2 regions of the Microbulbifer sp. MLAF003 genome follow, and region 2 is predicted to be linked to the other one. Evidence: predicted binding sites of a transcription regulator. Region 2 holds the regulator's gene; the other holds the start of a gene.
What was found. The regulator sigma-54, encoded in region 2, starts transcription at its own class of promoters, with help from an activator protein. The targets are predictions, from matches to a motif close to TGGCACANNNNTTGCNNT.

Region 1: a site for sigma-54 is predicted at 4,024-4,041, ahead of glnA (glutamate--ammonia ligase). Genes of this name have one in related genera too.

What each region holds. Positions count from the first base shown of each region.
Region 1 is NZ_CP120232.1:226,442-236,839, forward strand. Features, by position in the region: gene typA (translational GTPase TypA) at 299-2,107, opposite strand; gene thiI (tRNA uracil 4-sulfurtransferase ThiI) at 2,315-3,799, opposite strand; gene glnA (glutamate--ammonia ligase) at 4,120-5,526, shown strand; gene P3339_RS01125 (DUF4124 domain-containing protein) at 5,738-6,388, shown strand; gene glnL (nitrogen regulation protein NR(II)) at 6,720-7,802, shown strand; gene ntrC (nitrogen regulation protein NR(I)) at 7,806-9,212, shown strand; gene P3339_RS01140 (PAS domain-containing protein) at 9,371-9,703, shown strand; gene P3339_RS01145 (peroxiredoxin) at 9,771-10,292, opposite strand.
Region 2 is NZ_CP120232.1:1,097,669-1,108,066, forward strand. Features, by position in the region: gene P3339_RS05285 (HPr family phosphocarrier protein) at 101-370, opposite strand; gene rapZ (RNase adapter RapZ) at 395-1,252, opposite strand; gene ptsN (PTS IIA-like nitrogen regulatory protein PtsN) at 1,386-1,844, opposite strand; gene hpf (ribosome hibernation-promoting factor, HPF/YfiA family) at 1,848-2,138, opposite strand; gene P3339_RS05305 (RNA polymerase factor sigma-54) at 2,326-3,783, opposite strand; gene lptB (LPS export ABC transporter ATP-binding protein) at 3,975-4,700, opposite strand; gene lptA (lipopolysaccharide transport periplasmic protein LptA) at 4,800-5,276, opposite strand; gene lptC (LPS export ABC transporter periplasmic protein LptC) at 5,335-5,901, opposite strand; gene P3339_RS05325 (KdsC family phosphatase) at 5,901-6,440, opposite strand; partial or broken gene P3339_RS05330 (KpsF/GutQ family sugar-phosphate isomerase) at 6,501-7,471, opposite strand; gene P3339_RS05335 (MlaC/ttg2D family ABC transporter substrate-binding protein) at 7,863-8,516, shown strand; gene P3339_RS05340 (BolA family protein) at 8,604-8,837, shown strand; partial or broken gene murA (UDP-N-acetylglucosamine 1-carboxyvinyltransferase) at 8,880-10,140, shown strand; gene hisG (ATP phosphoribosyltransferase) at 10,199-10,398, shown strand, end outside.

The DNA of each region.
Region 1 (10,398 bases), 870 kb from region 2:
AAGATAAAATCAGTTTCTACGACATTGAGGGCAATATGGTGAGCTCTTAAAATGATTCAAGAATTAATTTTTATGATGTGAGCAAAAAAATAACAATAGTATTGATTGGGGTTATGCACAAGGGCAATTTTCCAGGTAAAAATTTAAGTGCTGGTGAAAAATAAATGGCAATAAACACTGCCTATCCGAATAAAGAATTTTTTCGAGGTTGCTTAAATTTCCAGCGCAAGGCTTGTCTTCAAGAGTAAAAATAAAAAGGGCCCTATCAGGGCCCTTTTTACGCTGAAGAGAATACCTGTTATTTCTTCGCACGCTTGCGCATATTTTCCTGAAGGATTTTTTTGCGTATGCGGATATGGTTGGGGGTTACCTCAACTAGCTCATCCTCTTCGATAAACTCCAGCGCCTGCTCCAGAGTGTGGCGAATGGGCGGAGTCAGGGTCAGGGCTTCATCGGTGCCGGCAGCGCGGATATTGGTGAGCTGCTTGCCTTTGGTGGGGTTGACCACCAGATCGTTGCCGCGAGAGTGGATACCGATAACCTGGCCTTCGTAAATATCTTCGCCGTGGCCGAGGAACAGGCGTCCGCGATCCTGCAGGGCAAACAGGGCGTAGGCCAGCGTCTTGCCATTGACCATGGAGACCAGTACGCCGTTGATGCGCTTGGCCACTTCACCCTGTTTTACCGGGCCGTAGTGGTCGAAAATGCTGGTCATGATGCCCGAGCCGCTGGTCAGGGTCAGGAACTGGTTGCGGAAACCGATCATGCCGCGAGAAGGTACAATAAAGGTCAGGCGCACACGTCCTTTGCCGTCCGGCTCCATATTGGTGAGCTCAGCCTTGCGCAGTCCCAGCTCTTCCATAATCGGACCCTGGTGTTGGTCTTCAACGTCGATCACCACTTCTTCGTAGGGCTCATGGATTTCACCGTCTACTTCTTTCTGAACCACTTCCGGGCGGGAGACTCCCAGCTCGAAGCCTTCACGGCGCATAGTTTCGATCAGCACTGACAGGTGCAATTCACCGCGGCCGGATACGCGGAATTTGTCCGGGGAATCGCCTTGTTCCACGCGCAGGGCTACATTGTGGATCAGTTCCTGGTCCAGGCGTTCCTTGATATTGCGTGAGGTGACGAACTTGCCGTCCTGGCCGGCAAAGGGAGAGTCATTCACCTGGAAGGTCATACTCACGGTGGGTTCATCCACGCTCAGGGCGGGTAGGGCTTCCGGGGTTTCCGGGTCGCACAGGGTATCGGAGATATTCAGTTCGCCCACACCGGTGATACATACGATGTCGCCAGCACTGGCCTGCTCAACCTCTGTGCGCTCCAGGCCCAGGTAGCCCATAACCTGTAGAACCTTGGCTTTGCGGGAGTTGCCGTCGCGGTCCAGTACCAGTATCTGTTGGTTGGGGGTCAGAGTGCCGCGGGTAATGCGGCCTACGCCGATAACGCCCACGTAGCTGGAATAATCCAGGGCCGAAATCTGCATCTGGAAGGCGCCTTTGGGGTCTACCCTGGGCGGCTCTACCTTGTCCACAATCATCTGGAACAGCGGCGTCATATCGTCGGCCAGGTCGGTATCGTCGAGGCCGGCAATACCGTTGAGGGCGGAGGCGTAGACAACCGGGAAGTCCAGCTGCTCATCGGTGGCGCCAAGGCTGTCGAACAGGTCGAATACCTGGTCCATCACCCAGTCGGGGCGCGCGCCAGGGCGGTCAATTTTGTTGATGACGACAATAGGGTTCAGACCCTGCTCGAACGCTTTCTGGGTTACGAAGCGTGTCTGTGGCATTGGGCCGTCCACTGCATCAACCAGCAGTAGTACCGAGTCCACCATAGAGAGTACACGCTCTACCTCACCACCAAAGTCGGCGTGTCCTGGGGTATCGACGATGTTGATGCGGTAGTCATTCCACCGGATGGCGGTGTTCTTGGCGAGGATAGTAATACCGCGTTCTTTTTCCTGGTCGTTGGAATCCATAACCCGCTCGGCGCCTTCATCGCGACGGTCGAGAGTGCCAGATTGGGACAGCAGCTTGTCCACCAGGGTGGTTTTGCCGTGGTCTACGTGGGCGATAATCGCAATATTGCGCAGATTCTCTATCACTGGGGGCCTCTGGGCGTTAAATCTTGGTAAATCGGGGCGGGGGCCTGCGGGGTTTCTACAGCAGCATTCCGGCCAAAGGCGGCGATTATAGGGGGGCGCATGACAATTGGGAGTGATTTTGAGTAAAAAATCACCGCCCACTGTGGAAGTGTCGGCTTGAGGGGCTAAGAGGGGAGCGCGGATAGCGGGGCTGTCCGCGCTCGGGAATTATTTCTTGATGCTTTCCGGCCTGTGGGGGATCTGTGGGCGCAACACGCCCACGTTGCGGTATCCCTCATCCATCAGGTGGGAGGCGTGCAAGCGGCTCATGACACCACGGGCGCAGTAAAGCAGGTATTCGCGCTCCTGGTCCAGTTGAGCGAAGCCGTTATTCAGACGGTAGAAGGGGATAGTTTGTACTTCACAGCCCTCCAGTTCCAGCGGGTCCATTTCCTCTTCATCCGGGTGGCGAATATCGATTACCACCGCATTACCGGGCTCTTCGCGAATCTCAACTTCAGGTGCCTGTCCGTCTACTTCTTCAATCACTTCATCGATATTTTGAATAGAGCGATTGCTGATAGCACGATCAAGGACGGTAAAATCAAAGCGGTTCTCTTCGGATTCCACTTTCTCGATTTTTGCGCGTGTGGTGGGTTTTACTGAAATCACACCGCAGTATTCGGGCATATTCGCGGCAAATTCCTCTGTGCCGATCTCCCGAGAGGTGCGGATAATGTCGGTTTTATCGGAGGTGATCAGTGGGCGCAGCACCAGGGTATCGGTGACGCTATCGATTACTGCGAGGTTTTTCAGGGTCTGGCTGGATACCTGGGCAATAGCTTCACCAGTCACCACCGCGTCCACCTCCAGTTCCTTGGCGATTACACTGGCAGCGCGCAGCATCATGCGTTTAAGGATTACACCCATATGGGAATCGTCGACGCGTTCGAGGATTTCCGCTACCACCTCGTCGAATGGCACAGTGACAAAGCGCACCCGGTGGGATGCGCCATATTTATTCCACAGGTAATAGGCGACTTCCTTAACGCCCAGCTCGTGCTGGCGTCCGCCGAGGTTGAAGAACAGGAAGTGGGTGCGGATACCACGCTTCATGGTCAGGTAGCTGGCCACGGTGGAATCGAAGCCACCGGATACCAATGAAAGGACTGGGTCCTGGGTTCCCAGGGGGAAGCCGCCGAGACCGGGGTGCTGTTCCTCAATCACATTGAGCTTGTCGTGGCGAATTTCCAATTTCACCGTGATATCGGGGTTCTTCAGCTTCACTCCAGCCGCTTCGGTATTTTTGTTGAGGCCACCGCCCACATACTGCTCAACATCCAGGGACTGGAAATCGTGCTTGCCGGTGCGTTTTACCCGCACACAAAAAGTCTTACCCTTCAGGGCCGGGCCCCATACAGAGAAAGTCTTTTCATACATATCGTGCAGATCGCCCAGTGGAAACTGGCGTACACGGGAGAAGTTAGCGATACCGGGGGTGTGGGAAAGAACTTCCTCAATTCGGTCGCCCAGGTGTGCTACAGCGTCCGGGGCGATCACATCGATCTTTTCCCAGTCCTTGCGCACCTGGATACGGTCGTCCAGCTGACGCAGCAGGCGCTGTAGATTGTCCTTGAGCTGGCGCGACATACGTTTGCGCACAGGGTTGCTCTTAATGGTGATCTCGGGGAAAAACTTGACGACAAAGTGCATGGGAATCCGTCGGGTACCGCATGTTGATAGAAGGTGCGGCATTATAAACTAGCCGGAGGCAACTTGGTTGTGCACCGTTACCGGGCGATACTGGGGTAAAGTTGCGTCATTATGGTGCGCTTTTCTGTGGCCGCTCGGCCACAATGCATTTATCCTGCCCCAGTCGGCCCAAAGCTGTCGACCGCACCGGCGCCAACCGCCGCAGCGATGCAGTTGCCCTAATTTGGCACACTCCTTGCTTTATTTCACGCCAGGTAAAGAGTGAATGCCGGCAGCAAAGGCATAGCGACCAATTACTTTTCAAGACCTGGAGGACAGCAATGTCAGCGAAAACGCTCGGTTTGATTAATGAGAGTGAAGCAAAATGGGTGGACCTGCGCTTCACCGATACCAAGGGTAAAGAGCAACACGTTTCCATCCCTGTATCGGAAATTGACGGAGAGTTCTTCGAAGAAGGCAAGATGTTTGATGGTTCCTCCATCGCCGGCTGGAAGGGCATTAATGAATCCGACATGATCCTGATGCCGGATGACGAGACGGCTTTCCTCGATCCCTTCACCGATGAGAGCACCGTTATTATTCGCTGTAATATCGTAGACCCGGTCACCGGTCAGGGCTACGAGCGCGATCCGCGCTCCATCGCAATGCGCGCCGAGGAATACCTGAAGTCCACCGGTCTGGGTGACACCGCGCTATTTGGCCCAGAGCCCGAGTTCTTCGTATTTGACGATATCACTTGGGGTGCCGAAATGGGCGGCGCCTTTTACAAAATCAATTCCGAAGAAGCGGCTTGGTCCTCCGGTCATAACTTCAGTGAGGGCAATATCGGCCACCGTCCTGGTGTGAAGGGCGGCTATTTCCCCGTTCCTCCGGTTGATTCCCTTCACGATGTGCGTGCCGCAATGTGTTCCGCTATGGAGCAAATGGGGCTACAGGTGGAAGTACATCACCACGAGGTAGGCACTGCCGGTCAGTGTGAGATTGGTGTTGCAGCCAACACTCTGACCAAGAAAGCGGATGAGGTTCAGATTCTTAAGTATGCCGTACATAATGTAGCGCACGCCTACGGCAAGACCGCAACCTTTATGCCCAAGCCTCTTGTTGGCGATAACGGCTCCGGTATGCATGTGCACCAGTCCTTCACCAAGGATGGCGTAAACCAGTTTGCCGGCGATGCTTACGCGGGTCTGTCTGAGGCTGCTCTCTACTACATCGGTGGTATTGTGAAGCACGCGCGCGCCCTGAACGCGATTTGTAACGCGTCAACTAACTCCTATAAGCGTCTGGTACCGGGCTTTGAGGCGCCGGTTATCCTGGCCTACTCTGCGCGCAACCGCTCCGCTTCCATCCGCATTCCTTACGTAACATCGCCTAAAGGCAAGCGTATCGAGACGCGCTTCCCGGATCCGACTGCCAACCCTTACCTGGCGTTTGCTGCCTTGCTGATGGCAGGTCTAGATGGTATCAAGAACAAGATTCATCCCGGAGATGCCGCCGATAAGGATCTGTACGATCTGCCCCCGGAAGAGCTGGCCGAGTACCCCACCGTAGCTGCCAGTTTGGAAGGAGCGTTGGATGCCCTGGATAAGGATCGTGACTTCCTGACCGAGGGTGGTGTTTTCACCAATGATGCAATCGACGCTTACATTGAATTGAAGCGCGAAGAAGTAGAGCGCCTGAACATGACTACTCACCCGGTTGAGTTTGACATGTACTACTCCGTGTAATAGCGAACGGCATCACACTGGTGCCGCCGAGTTGTTCGCGAAAAGCCCGCGCCGTCCTGGTGCGGGCTTTTTTATTGCGGGTAAACTGTCTATTGGGGAGGTTGATTCTACCGACTGCGAATCTGGTACTTTGAGAAGCAGTTGCCCCATTCAATTGAGGCCCCGACTGGGGCAAGAGAAAAGGAGCGTCCGCGTCGCGGTCGATCACGTTATGGGATTTTTGAGATCGTTTCAGGCACTTTTCCTTGTCGCCCCCCTGATGGCTTTTGCCGGTACCGATGGTGGCAGCAGCTCTGGTGCTATCTACAAGACTGTCGGCCCCGACGGGCGCGTGACTTTCAGTGATACTCCACCAGCCAGTGGTGAGGCGCAAAAGGTAGAGCTGGCCCCAATCAATGTCCAGCCTATCACCCTGCCTCGCCCTCTGCCTTCACGCAAGCTATCCCCTAAAGATGATGTAGAGGATGACGGCAGCAAAGAGAGCTACGCAGGGCCGATGTCAATCCAGATTGTGAGCCCCCTGGATGGCGCAACTATCCCCCCGGGACAGCGTTTTATTCCGCTACAAGTGGATGTGCAACCGTCATATCCAAAGGGTGCCAGCTTTTATGCGGTGGTGGATGGTCAACCCTGGCGCGGCAATTCAACCGGCTCCAGCTTGGATATCTCAGCGCTGGAGCGCGGTAGTCACAGTGTGCAGGCGGTACTTATCGATGCCAGTGGGCGCATTCTGGCTCAATCAAAAGTCATTACTGTTTATGTGCAGCGCCCCAGCGTTGCCCAATTGGATAGCTCTATCCTTCGGGCACCTCAGTCAACCAAAGTGTCACTTGGGCCCAGTTTGGCCCAGTCTCAGCCCTGATTGGTTTGTATTACCGCTATCGTCAAGGGCGTTAGCGGGTCTCCGCTAACAATTCACAGCCCGCCTTTCCCTCCCCAGGCTGATTAAATTTTGACCTTCGCACCATTGTGGTGCATTCTCCTGGCTGAGCTGTGCAGCTCCAATGCTCTTGGGGGTGATTAGGCAAATCCTATCGATTGCGCACTGTAAATGCCCATCAGAAGCAACCAATGTGGGCCTGAATAGCCCTGTGCGCCATTTTGGTTTGCTTTTTGCACTGGCTAGATACAAGGGCTTATCGCGCCGGGTGCTAACCCTACCCCGGCCGCCGCAGAGAACCGGAAACCACTGAATGCTCAATGATCGCCAGCTGCGCCAGCTGTTAGACAGTCTCACTTCAGCCGTTATGGTGCTGGATGACACGTTATCACTCTGTTACTTGAACAATGCGGCCGAGGATTTGCTGGCGGCATCCAGTGCAAGGGTCAGCGGATTGCCGTTGGAAGAGGTCGTGCGAGAATCTGCAGCTGCGCAAAAAGCCATGCGTGATGCGCTGGTCAGTTGTGAAAAATATACGGTGCGCCGCGCTCGTTGGCGTCTGCACAACCTGGATACGCGCACTGTGGATTACTCGGTGAGTCCTGTGCCAGAGCTAGGTGTTTTACTGCTTGAGGTGCAACCTATGGACCGCCTGCTGCGCATTGCACGTGAAGATGCATTGCTCAGTACCCAGGAAACTGCGCGTAACCTGGTGCGGGGCATGGCACATGAAGTGAAGAACCCCCTCGGCGGTATCCGCGGTGCGGCACAACTGCTTCAGAGAGAGTTACCAGATGCCTCTCTGGAAGAGTACACACAGATCATCATTGAGGAGGTGGACCGCCTGCGCAATTTGGTGGACCGCTTGTTGGGACCGCGTCAGCCGGTGAAACTGGCGGAGACCAATGTCCATGAAATCCTGGAGCGAGTGGCACAGCTTCTAGAGGTGGAATGTGATGGTGAACTGAGTATCCGCAGGGATTACGACCCCTCTATCCCGGATGTACCAGCGGATCGCGAACAGTTGATCCAGGCACTGCTGAACATCGCCCGCAATGCGATGCAATCGATAAATGAGAGTATCGGTCTCGCCAGTGGGGAGATGGTATTGCGCACACGGGTCCAGCGCCAATTCACAATTGGTCGTCGCAATTGTCCACTGGTATGCCGTATCGAAATTGAAGATAACGGTCCCGGTATTCCCGAGGAGATCCGTGAGCGGATCTTCTTCCCGATGATATCAGGGCGCGCGGAGGGCTCCGGTTTAGGGCTATCCATATCACAGAACATTATCAGTCAGCATCGCGGCCTAATTAAGTGTGACAGCCGTCCCGGTCGCACGGTATTCCAGATCTATTTGCCGTTGACTATCGAATTAGCCAATACAGGAACCTAGAGAATGAGTAATCGCGTTTGGATAATTGACGACGACAGATCTATCCGCTGGGTGCTGGAGCGGGCGCTTTCTCGGGAGGGGATAGAAACCCAATGCTACGAGAGTGGCGATCGTGCCCTGGATGATTTTTACAGCGATTCACCGGACGTGGTGATTAGCGATATTCGTATGCCGGGCTCCGATGGATTCAAGTTGCTTCAGCGCTTCCAGGCGGAACGTCCAAACATGCCGATAATTATTATGACTGCTCACTCGGATCTGGATAGTGCTGTCGCCGCCTATCAGGGCGGTGCCTTTGAATATCTGCCTAAGCCTTTTGATATTGATGAGGCTGTAGCGGTTACACGCCGTGCCCTGGTGCACGCCAGTGAGCAGGCGCAGGAAGAGCGCATTGAACAGGATAATGGCACCGAGAATAAAGAAATCATTGGTGAAGCGCCGGCGATGCAGGAAGTTTTCCGTGCGATCGGCAGGCTCTCTCACTCAAATATCACTGTATTAATCAATGGTGAGTCTGGCACTGGTAAGGAACTGGTGGCTCAGGCGTTGCACAATCACAGTCCACGAAGGGAAAAACCCTTTATCGCCCTGAATATGGCCGCGATTCCGAAAGACTTGATGGAGTCTGAATTGTTTGGGCATGAGAAAGGCGCTTTTACCGGGGCCAGCTCCCAGCGTGCCGGGCGTTTTGAGCAGGCCAATGGCGGTACCCTTTTCCTGGATGAAATTGGTGATATGCCGGCAGAAACCCAGACGCGGCTTCTGCGAGTATTGGCGGATGGGGAGTTTTATCGGGTTGGCGGACACACTCCGGTAAAAGTGGATGTGCGCATTATTGCCGCCACCCATCAAAACCTTGAGGAGCTGGTACTGCAGCATAAATTCCGCGAAGACCTATTTCATCGCTTGAATGTAATTCGCATTCATATTCCAAGGTTGGCCGATCGCCGTGAAGATATCCCAAGGCTGGTGCGTCACTTCTTCAATGCTGCCGCAAAAGACCTCGGGGTGGAACCAAAAATCCTGACTAAGGAAACAGAGGGTTACCTGTCAGGTTTGGATTGGCCTGGAAATGTACGGCAGCTCGAAAATACTTGTCGCTGGATTACCGTTATGGCCTCTGGCCGTGAAGTACATATCGAAGACTTGCCCCAGGAACTGCACCAACAAGGGCAGGAGAGCGAAACCCCACTGGACTGGCAAAAAGCCCTACGTATTTGGGCTGATCAAGCCCTGTCATCCGGGCGGCGCGAAATACTCAGTGAGGCAGTTCCCGCATTTGAGCGTGCCCTGATCGAGATTGCTTTAAAGCATACGGCCGGGCGCAAGCGTGATGCCGCAGATTTACTTGGTTGGGGACGAAATACCCTGACAAGAAAATTAAAAGAGCTGGAGATTAGCGGCAATTAAGAACTATTTTTGTGCCTCCGGCTATTTCTGACAAAGATGAAATAAGAATTTTCATGTTAATACTCAATGAATGATAAAGGCAAAACCTCCTTTGGCTTTTACACTTGCATTTATTAATGCAGTTCAAATATGAATGTAGTGGCTGGAGATGGAGTTCTATGAACGCTGAAGAGCTTAGAGTTGTTGATAATGTGCCGTTTCTTTTTTGGGTAAAAGATCAAGATGAAAAATATATTTGGGGTAATCGCAAAATTTGCGAGTTGGCCGGTGAGGATGTAGTGGGAAAAACCGACGCTCAACTAACTTGGGCGGAAAATGCTCAAGCTCTGCGAGAGGCGGATAAGCGCGTCTTTGCTTCCGGTGAGCCGGATTATTTGCTAGAGCACGTAATTAAATCCAGTCGAGGTGAGGCTACGTTAAGTGTTTGCAAGTGGCTTGGGGAGTTTGAGGGAGAGAAGTGCTGCTTTGGCATTTCTTTCGTAATAGAATGATGTCATAAATAAAGTTGATTCGGATAAATCTGGCCCTGAGTGCTTCGGGCCAGATTTATTAATATTTTTAGGGCTCACTCTTTTCTATGCCTAGTTTGGCCAGGTTTCTGGCAATATCCTCTGCACTGGTGGCAGGGTTAACGTCTTTATCAATTTTCAGGACTTTCCCATCCTTACCGATATAGACAGTAATACGCCGGGCAATATTGATCATTGGAACTAGCACGCCGTAAGCCTTGGCGACTTCACCTGAAGGATCGCTCAGGAGAGGGAAGTCGGCTTCATTGTGCTTAGCGAAGCGTGTATTTTCATCAATATCATCGGTGCTTGCCATAAAGTAGGCAGCATTGAACTTGCGAATCTTGTGTCCATTTTTTGCCAGTGATTTGCACTCTATCGTGCAGCCCTTGGTAAAGGCACGTGGATACCAGGCGATTACTACTGCATTTCTATTTTTGTGTTCAGCGAGTCTGTGTGTATTGCCGTCTGATCCTTGAAGAGAGAAGTCCGGTGCTCTGTCACCAACCTCAAGGGCCATCAATGGCAGGCTGATCAGCGTAGTTAAAACCAGGGTAATCCAGTATTTCATAGTATGTTCGCTCTCGGATATGTTGCGCCTATGCTACCGCTGCCATATGGTACAAACTAGTAGGTTCATTATAAATACGCCACTTCTTTAGCCCTGCAGAGAGCCT
Region 2 (10,398 bases):
CCTTACTACTTAGCGGTGATTGCGGGCTGAGGTCGCTTGGGATAAGTGGCGATTTTATGCCCATGGCGGGACTCTATCTAGAGGGGGCTATTTTTGCAAACTACTCGGCTTCGCCAAAGCGTTCTGATACCAAATCACTAATAGCGCTCACTGCATCGTCTTCGTCACGGCCTTCAATCTCCAATTCAAGTTCCGTTCCCTTACCAGCGGCTAGCAGCATAAGCGCCATTACACTCTTTCCGTCGACTGATTTGCCCTGGCAGTGTACTTTGACATCTGCAGAGAATCGCGCAGAGGTCTGGGCGAACTTACTGGCTGCGCGGGCGTGTAGACCGAGCTTGTTGATAATGGTGAGGCGCTGTTTTTGCATAAGTGCGTCTAAGTTAATTGGATGTTACTTCTGCTCACGATGCCGGATCTGAACGTTATTAAACTGTTTTGAAAAAATCTTGGCCAACTGCTCCACCATATATACAGAGCGGTGGCGACCGCCAGTGCATCCAATGGAGATGCAGGTATAACTGCGATTGCTTTTTTGGTAGGAGGGCAACCAGTTATTCAGGAAGCTGGTGATATCCGCCTGCATTTTACCGGTTTCAGGGTGGCCTTGTAGGTATTCGGCAACCTCGGGGTCCAGGCCGGTTTTCTGTCTCAGGCTTGTCTCCCAGTAAGGGTTTGGCAGGCAGCGTAAGTCAAATATCAGATCCGCATCTACGGGAACCCCGTATTTAAAGCCAAAGGATTGGAAAAGGATTGCCATGCTCTCTGACTTTTCACCTACTACCCGGTTTTTCACGAGTCCACGTAGCTCGTGCAAACTGAGATTGCTGGTGTCTATCACCATGTCCGCCATCGCAGAGATCGGTGTGAGTAGTTCCTTTTCCTGGTTGAGTGCTTCTAGTAGGTGGGTGCAATCATTGCTGAGAGGGTGTTTCCGCCGGGTTTCACTGAAGCGCTGAACTAACACTGGTTCACGGGCGTCGAGGAAAATAACATCGCACTTTACGCCGTTTGCACGCAGGGATTCAATTACCCGTGGGGCCTGTTTGATATCCTGCCAAAGATTTCGGGCGTCGACGCCAAGAGCCAGCTGAGTATCCCCTTCTGCCGGTTGCTCGTGAACCCTTTTGACCAGTTCTGGTAGCAGGCTGGTTGGTAGGTTGTCAATACAGTTAAACCCTTCGTCCTCTAATAACTGAAGGGCAGAGCTTTTTCCGGAACCAGAACGGCCGCTGATAATAACCAAGCGCATGGGTGTCCCCTTTCTAAGGTCTGTGTATCACTGATTTTTAAAATAACTGCATTGTGATTGATAGTGACAGAGTGGTTGTCATCAACATTAGCATTTAACTTCAGTTTACCCATGGGCTGGTTCACTACCTGGATCACGCGGCTGCAGCGCTATCTATGGCAAGTGCGTAGAGTTCGTCGCTGGTCTTGGCCTGGCGTAACTTATCTCTTACTACGCTATTGGAAAATAGCGCTGCTATCTCGGCCAGAGTTTCTAAATGCTGCTGTTCCGCATCCTCGGGGACTAGTAGAACAAATAACAAATCAACAGGCTGGCGATCGATGGCGTCAAAATCAATTGCAGGCTCAATGGTACAGAGAACGCCAATTGGTTCTTCACAACCAGGCAGACGGCAGTGGGGGATCGCAACCCCCTCCCCAATTCCAGTTGATCCCAAGCGTTCTCGGGCAATCAATTGGTTGAAGATGGTATCGGAGTCATGTTGCGGGTATTGTTCGGCAATAGCCTGGGCAATATTGAGCAATAATTTTTTGCTACTCCCCGCCAGATGGCAAAGGCTCAGGCGGGGAGAGAGTAAAGCTTCCAGTGTCATAGTTCAGCGGTGGTTCTGCAACTTCTCTTTGTGCTTCTTCAGTTGGCGGTCCAGCTTATCAGTCAGAGCGTCAATGGCCGCGTACATATCCTTGTCTTCCGAGCCGGCACAGAGGTCGTGACCATTTATATGTACTCTGGCCTCTGCTTTTTGGATCAATTTTTCGACGGATAGGATAACCTGAGCGTTAGTAATATTGTCGTAATGCCGAGAGAGCTTCTCCAGCTTGCTTTCGCAGTAGCTGCGCATTGGTGAGGTAACATCGACGTGGTGACCACTAATGTTGATCTGCATGGATTTCTCCTAATCGGGTGCATCACATACCGGCACGTCTCCCTTTCGGGTCGCAACCCTACTAGGAAGTGGCCCAGAATGGAAGGATACACTCAAAGTTTGGAGTTTGGTTGCAGAGGGGTGAAGTGTGGTGCCAACGAGTTTGTGACCCAGGTTCTTAGGTTGGTCTAAAAATCATATTTGTGGATCAGACCAGGCGTTTTCGCTCACTGGAAGAGGGAATTCCCATGGATTCCCGGTATTTTGCTACAGTGCGTCGCGCTACCTTAATGCCTTGCTGATCCAGTTCCTGGGTGATTTTGTTATCTGAAAGGGGCTTGCGAGGCGTTTCCGCATTTATAAGTTTGCGAATTAATGCACGAATAGCAGTGGAAGAGGCGTCTTCGCCAGAATCAGTACTTACATGACTGGAGAAAAAGTATTTCAACTCAAAAGTTCCGCGAGGAGTGAGCATGTACTTTTGAGTGGTTACCCTGGAAATAGTAGATTCGTGCATGCCAATGGCTTCAGCTACATCCGCCAGTACCATAGGGCGCATGGCCTCAGGTCCCTCTTCAAAGAATCCCTGCTGTTTTTCCACGATGCAATTGGCGACCTTCAGCAGAGTCTCGTGGCGGCTCTGTAGGCTTTTTAAAAACCAACGTGCCTCCTGTAAGTGGTCGCGCAGGAAGTTGTTATCTCTGGAGTTGTCTGCCCGCTTAACCATGGAGGCATAGTGACTGTTAACGCGAATTCTGGGGGTGATCTCCGGATTTAAGTTTGCCTGCCAGCCTAGCTCCCTACGTGAAACAATAATATCCGGGGTCACATAGGTGGCTTCCTGCTCAGCGAATCTCTCACCTGGATTAGGATTCAGGGTTTGGATCAGCCGGATGACCTCGCCCAGTTGGGCTTCATTTAGACGTGTGCGCCGACTTAACTGACGGAAATCCCGCTTGCCGAGAAGGTCAAGGTGGCGCTGGATAATACACTGGGCCTGTTTTAACCATGGAGTCTCACCAGGGAGCTGCTGTAACTGCAGTAATAGGCACTCTTGTAAATTACGCGCTCCGCACCCAGCAGGCTCAAATTGCTGGATAGCCCTGAGCACAGCAAGCACCTCATCCTCCCCAACAGAAAGGGAGTTTGCAATTTCATCAAGAGGTGTGCATAGCAAACCATTAGGTTCTATGCCGTCTATCAGATTTTCTCCGATTGATTTGTCCAGCTCGGAGAGGGTGGTCAGGTTGAGCTGCCATCGCAGGTGATCCTGCAGGCCGTCCGTAGAGGTATTGCGCTCAAAACTGGGGTCTTCGTTCTCGGTGCTACCGCTGTGGCTGGTGTAGACGTCATCCCAACGTGAATCTACGGGAAGCTCTTCAGGAATGCTTTGACTCCAGTCACTCTCGATGAGATCCCGCTCCTCTACGGTATGCTCAGTAGGGGAGGTGGCCTGTTCGTTAATAGGCTCCGCTTGTAGCTCTGAGATATCTGCGCTGGAAGCTATTTCGTCAGTTTCAGCCTCCAGCATCGGGTTGCTATCCAAGGCGGCTTGGACTTCCTGTTGTAAGTCCAAAGTCGAAAGCTGCAATAGGCGTATTGCCTGTTGCAACTGAGGTGTCATGGTCAGCTGGGTACCGAGCTTTAGTTGAAGAGACTGCTTCATATTGGGGTGCTGCAGGCTGAGATCACATGGAGGTATAAATAACCTCAGATGGCGCAGACTACCCCGGCCTAAAAAGTATTACAAGCAATAAGCATGCCGGTTAGATTGGCTGCCTTATTGTTAAGTAGCTCTTTCGGCGATTAATTTTGTCAATATTCAAGATGTCTGGTGACAAATGTAGCGATCTGTCTCTAAATGGTAAATTCATGTCCCAAATAGACTTCGCGTACCTGCTGGTTGGCCAGCACCTCATCTGGAGTGCCCGCTGCAATAATATGACCCTCACTAACGATATAGGCAGTCTCGCAGATATCCAGCGTCTCTCGCACGTTGTGATCGGTAATTAAGACGCCGATTCCACGATCTCGCAAATGGCGGATTATCTCCTTGATGTCATTGACGGAAATAGGGTCCACCCCAGCGAAAGGTTCGTCCAGCAGTACGAAGCTGGGGTTTGTTGCTAGGGCGCGGGCAATTTCTACCCGACGGCGTTCCCCGCCAGAGAGGGCCATTCCCAGACTGTTTTCAATATGTGTGATATTGAACTCCTGGAGTAGCTCCTGTGCTTGCTGTTGGCGCTCGGCGCGGGTTAAGTCTTTGCGGGTTTCTAGAATGGCTAGGATATTATCCCGAACGGATAGGCGGCGAAAAACGGAGGCTTCCTGGGGGAGGTAGCCAATTCCCTTTCTGGCGCGGCCATGCATGGATAGCCGGGTTATATCCTCATCATCGATCAATACCTGACCAGCATCAGCCTGGACCAGGCCAGCAATCATGTAGAAGCATGTGGTTTTACCTGCACCGTTAGGCCCAAGGAGACCGACGACCTGTCCGCTAGAGACACTGACGGATACGTCCTGAACGACTTTTCTTTTCTTGTATTGCTTGGCTAGGTGTAACGCCTTCAGCGTTGGCATAGTATTTACCGAAATCTGTCCATGTTGCGAGCACAAACGCTCGCCGGTGAAGAGGGTGATAGATGAAATCTTTACTTTTTACGGCTCTGGGTAATGTCTTTACTGGCTGCCGTCGTTGCTTGGAGTCTGGCTTCCATCTTTTTTCTCTGGCTGCCAGATCATCTCTATCCGTTTGCCAGCTTGACCCTGGGCGCTCATTTGTTCGGTAGTTAGGTCGTAGTCAATTTTCTCTGCGGTTAAGGTGTTGCCGTCACGATCTACGTAGGCCTTCCCGGTAAGTTGTAGCTCTTCAGAGGCGACTGCATATTCGATGCGCTGAGCCCGTGCTTTTATCGGGTTCTCGCCTTCCAGTATTTTCTGTTGGAAGCGTGCAGGTTTGCCTAAGGCAATAACACGACTGATTTCCTTTTCCGGGGTGAAATAAACCTCTACTCGGTCCGCCTCTATCTTTAAAGAGCCTTGGGTTATCACTACGTTATTGTTATAAACCACTAGGTTGCTGCTTAAACCCGCATTCATCGCATCCGAGCTAATATTAATGCGCTGTTGGCGGTCTTCGGGGAGTGCGTTTGCCATTGACGTCGCAATCAGAAGCATGGTGAACGCGGAACTCTTGACTAGGTAGTGGCAAAGTTTACTTGGGATCATAGTTACTCTTTACATCGGATAGGATTTCCACCCGGTCTTCATTTAGGTATGCGCGCATTCCCTTTCCTTTAGTCTGGTTAGGACCCGAGCTAATAGTAACAATTTTGTCTGTTTCGGCGAATTCCTTATCTGGCAAAATAGTGATGCTTGATGTCTCCAGTTTGATACCACCAGGAGAAGGGAGTTCATCAATTTCTACATCACCACTTAAAACAACACGCTCACCACGGTTATATGCTGCTCCCTGCCTGGACTCAGTGCGCCACTTCGGCTGGTCTTCCTGGAAGAAAAGCATTCGAGGCTCGGTGAGTTCGGCCCTGTCTCGGCGCTTGAACTGGTAATAGGTAATTTGTTCTGCATCAACTCGGTAGGCTAGATTTCCTTCCTCATTAAAATGACGAGTTTTGGCATCGCGGATTATCAAATCGGCAGCACGGCCCTGTTGTTGAGGCGTTGGACGGATTCCCAGCAACTGCTCCGGAGGGCTTTCGGAAAACCAGAGTCCTGCGCTGATGAGCGCTACCACAAATAAAAGTGGCAACCAGGTGCGCATCACTGCTCTCCGATATAAGGTGCTAAGGCTGCGTCAAAAGTACCCTGGGACAGCATGATGCGATCACAGACTTCACGGACAGCGCCCTCGCCACCTCGGGAACTGGTTATCCACAAGGCGCGGTCTTTCACAGGAGGAGCAGCATTGGGGGGTGCGATAGGGCAACCAATATGCGTCATCACCAGCAGGTCCGGGTAGTCATCGCCGATATACGCAATATCTTCAAGGCGACAGGGCTCATCAGCGAGTAGCTCTTTTAGTGCTGCAAATTTGTCTTCCCGGCCTTGGATCAGCTTTTTAATACCTAGGTCATGAGCGCGGCGTTCGACTACGCTGCTGCGCCTGCCTGTGATGATGGCTACTCTCACTCCAGAGTTCTGCAGCATTTTAATTCCATGTCCATCCAGTGTATTGAATGTCTTGAGCTCATTACCACTATTGTCAAAATATAGTTTGCCATCGGTTAGGACTCCGTCCACATCCAAGACCAACCAGCGCACCTTTTTAAGTGCAGAATTCAATTCTTTTTCAGAAATCACCGGGTATTCCTTACATGCTGTGATGGGCGATATTTTTTCGCTCAGTAACTTTTGATTATCTCAGATTACTCCGGCGCGGAGAATATCGTGCATATGTAATACGCCGATTGGGAAGTGTGCTTCGTCTTCTACGACCAGTGCAGTGATTTTGTAGTCTTCCATGATCCTCAAAGCTTCAGCAGCCAGGGTATCAGCTGAGACTGTTTTAGGTCGGCGGCTCATCACCTGTTCCATAGTGGCTATGTCCAACTCTATTTTTTGGTCAATAACACGGCGTAGGTCACCATCAGTGAAAACTCCGAGAAGTTCTCCTTTGGGGTCGACAATAGTTGTCATTCCGAAGCCTTTACTGGTCATCTCTAATAGGGCCTGGGATAACAAAGTATCAGTATGTACCTGGGGCAACTCATCACCTGCATGCATTACATCTTCTACTTTTAATAGCAGGCGTCTTCCCAGGGCACCGCCTGGGTGGGAGAACGCAAAGTCTTCTGCAGTAAAGCCTCTGGCTTCTAATAAGGCTACAGCCAAGGCATCGCCCATCACCAATGTGACAGTCGTTGAGGAGGTGGGGGCTAGATTCAGGGGACAGGCTTCAGTTTGTACAGCAATGTCCAGGTTGACGTCGGCCGCTTGGGCAAGGGGGAGTCTCTTTTACCCGTCATACTGATCATTGGAATACTGAGTCGCTTCAGCAATGGAAGCAGAGTCAGCACCTCTGCGGATGAGCCTGAATTGGAGATGGCAATTACCAGATCGTCGCGGGTTATCATTCCCAGGTCCCCATGGCTGGCCTCGCCTGGGTGAACGAAAAAGCTAGGGGTGCCTGTGCTGGCCAGTGTGGCCGCCATTTTACGGCCGATATGCCCGGATTTCCCCATGCCGGTAACAATAGCGCGTCCACGGCATTGTAAAATCATTTCACAGGCGCGTTGAAACTCACCGTTGATTCTTTTTTCCAGTTCAGCAACGGCTTCCACCTCCATGCGAACGGTACGCCGTCCTGCTTGTAATACTAAATCTTGGGTCATTGAGTACCTCTGGTTAAGCACTTTTGTTTGTCGGGGGTATTGGTCAAAGTAGTTCTTCGCCTATGGCGCCTAAATTCACTTGCCAGGCTCTGGCGCCGGTGGCTTTGACCAGGTCACGGCTGTTGTCGTGCTAATCTATATTATTAGCGGATAGCTGGCTCTGTAAGAGTTCAGAAATTGGCTCAGGGGCATTAAATGACACGCTCGCACACCGCCACAACTCCGGGCGCGGCCATGGTATAGTCTGCCGCCGCTGCTGTCAGCTCTGTCACTCAAAGGACGATCGACAAGGCCTCAGGGGTTCCTATGGGACTTAAGGGCAGTGGCATCGTCATGGCACTTATTAAAGCCATGTGCGTCCAAGGAATGATTTGCTAATTGGAGATTATTTGTGAATACATCATTTTGGGCTGGTCGGTACGATTTTTCCCGGTGGCTTAGTTTTTTACTCTTCGCGGTAGTGGTTTCTGCTGTGGCTCCTGTGGCACACGCCAACCAAAACCCCTATAACATGATCGAGGGGGTTTCCCAAAAGTTGCTGGGTGTAATTAAGACAAATTCTCAGTACGCTAATTCTGACCCCCAGAGATACTACAGTGCGGTTGAGGGCGTTCTGGACCCAGTGGTGGATTTTGATTTTATTGCGCGTGGTGTTATGGGGCGTTATGCCAAGCAGGCCACGGCGACGCAACGCTCCCGCTTCACCAGTACATTCCGTCGTGACCTGGTGGCAACCTTCGCACGTGGTGTGGCAAATTTTGGTAATTTGGACGTGAAAGTTGTCAATCCTGGAACCCTTCCCTCTGGAAATCGGGTTAATGTTTTACAGGAAGTGCGCAGTGAAGAAGGCATCACCAAAGTATCCTATACCCTGGTACGTAATCGTGCGGGACAGTGGAAGTTGATTAATGTCATTCTGAATGGCGTCAATCTGGGCAAAACTTTTCGCAGCCAGTTTGCCCAGTCCATGCAGACCTACGGTGATATCGACAAGGTCATATCCAACTGGTCTGCTGGTGAAGATGTTGTCGATAAGGTGAGCTAGTTAGCGAACTTGGGGCGCGCAGCTGCGCGCTTTCCCCGATTCAAGTACACTTGCGTGCTGTTTTTTAACTCAACGCAAATCCCGCCTATGCAACCAGATGAAATCAAAGCCCTGATTGAGGGTCATATTCCCGAGAGTAATGTCGATGTCACTTTTGAAGGCAGTCACCTGCTGGTAACTGTGGTCAGTAGTGCCTTTGAAGGTTTGAGCCGCCTAAAAAAGCAGCAACTTGTTTATGCAGCGCTCAATGAAAAAATTGCCGATGGTACTCTTCATGCAGTACAGATGCAGACACTTACTCCAGAAGAAGCCAGTCGTTAACCTGTCACTGTGAAAACAGCGACTCCCGAAATATGAGACCGAATGGATAAGTTAATAATAGAGGGCGGCAGCCCTGTATCCGGTACATTGCGAATTTCCGGCGCGAAGAATTCTGCGCTGCCTATTTTGGCTGCTGCCCTGTTGGCAGATGGCCCGGTACATATTCACAACCTGCCGCACCTTAATGACATCACCACTATGATCACCCTACTGCGCTGCATGGGTTGTGATGTCACAATTGACGAAAAGCTAGGTGTAGAGATAGATCCCCGTTCAGTCAATGACCTGACAGCACCCTACGAACTGGTAAAAACCATGCGGGCATCAATACTCGTGTTGGGGCCATTATTAGCTCGCCACGGGGTGGCAAACGTGTCTTTTCCCGGGGATGCGCTATCGGTAGCCGTCCCGTAGATATCCATCTCAAGGGGCTGGAGGCTATGGGCGCCGAAATCGCAATTGACGGTGGTTTTATCCGTGCGCGTTCCAACGGCCGCCTCAAAGGTGCCAATATCGTCATGGAAAAAGTGACTGTGGGCGGCACTGAGAACTTGCTAATGGCCGCGGTGTTGGCGGAAGGTACAACCGTTCTGCACAATGCGGCGAGGGAACCTGAGATTGTCGATTTGGCAGAATTCCTGATTGCCATGGGCGCGCAAATTGAGGGTGTAGGCACTGATACTTTACGTATTCACGGAGTTCCAAAGTTAGCCCCTGTACATTCACTGTCATGCCCGATCGCATTGAGACAGGCACCTTTCTGGCGGCTGCTGCAGCTGCACGGGGTAAAGTACGTTTATTGCACACTCGTGCTGATATTCTTGATGCCGTATTACTTAAGTTTGAGGAAGCTGGTGCGCACTTGAGTTGTGGGGATGACTGGATTGAGCTGGATATGAAGGGGAATCGCCCCAAGGCTGTTAGCTTTCGCACGGCACCTTATCCGGCATTTCCCACAGATATGCAATCTCAGTTTACTGCGATGAATGCTGTGGCTGAAGGTAAAGGAGCAGTGGTTGAGACCATTTTTGAGAATCGCTTGATCCAGGTGCATGAGTTAAACCGCATGGGAGCCAATATTACCCTGGAAGGTAATACTGCTTTTGTTACTGGTGTGGAGAAGCTTAAAGGGGCTCCTGTAATGGCCTCTGATTTGCGTGCCTCGGCCAGTCTGGTAATTGCGGGTATGGTGGCTGAGGGTACTACTACTGTGGATCGTATCTACCATATTGACCGTGGCTATGAATGTATTGAGGAAAAATTACAGCAGCTGGGGGCGAATATTCGCCGCGTACCCGGTTAAAGGGAAACTCGCCGCCTCTTTTCTTGAGGCGGCTGCCAGAAAATAATCCGGCCTTATCATGACTATGCAAATCACTATCGCTCTGACCAAGGGGCGAATCTTGCAAGAAACCCTACCATTGCTCGCTGCTGCAGGGCTGGAGCCACTGGAGGACCTTGGCAAGAGTCGTAAATTGATTTTCCCAACCAACTGTGACGGTATTCGCCTGTTACTTCTTCGAGGTGTCGATGTGCCTACCTATGTGCAGCATGGCGCTGC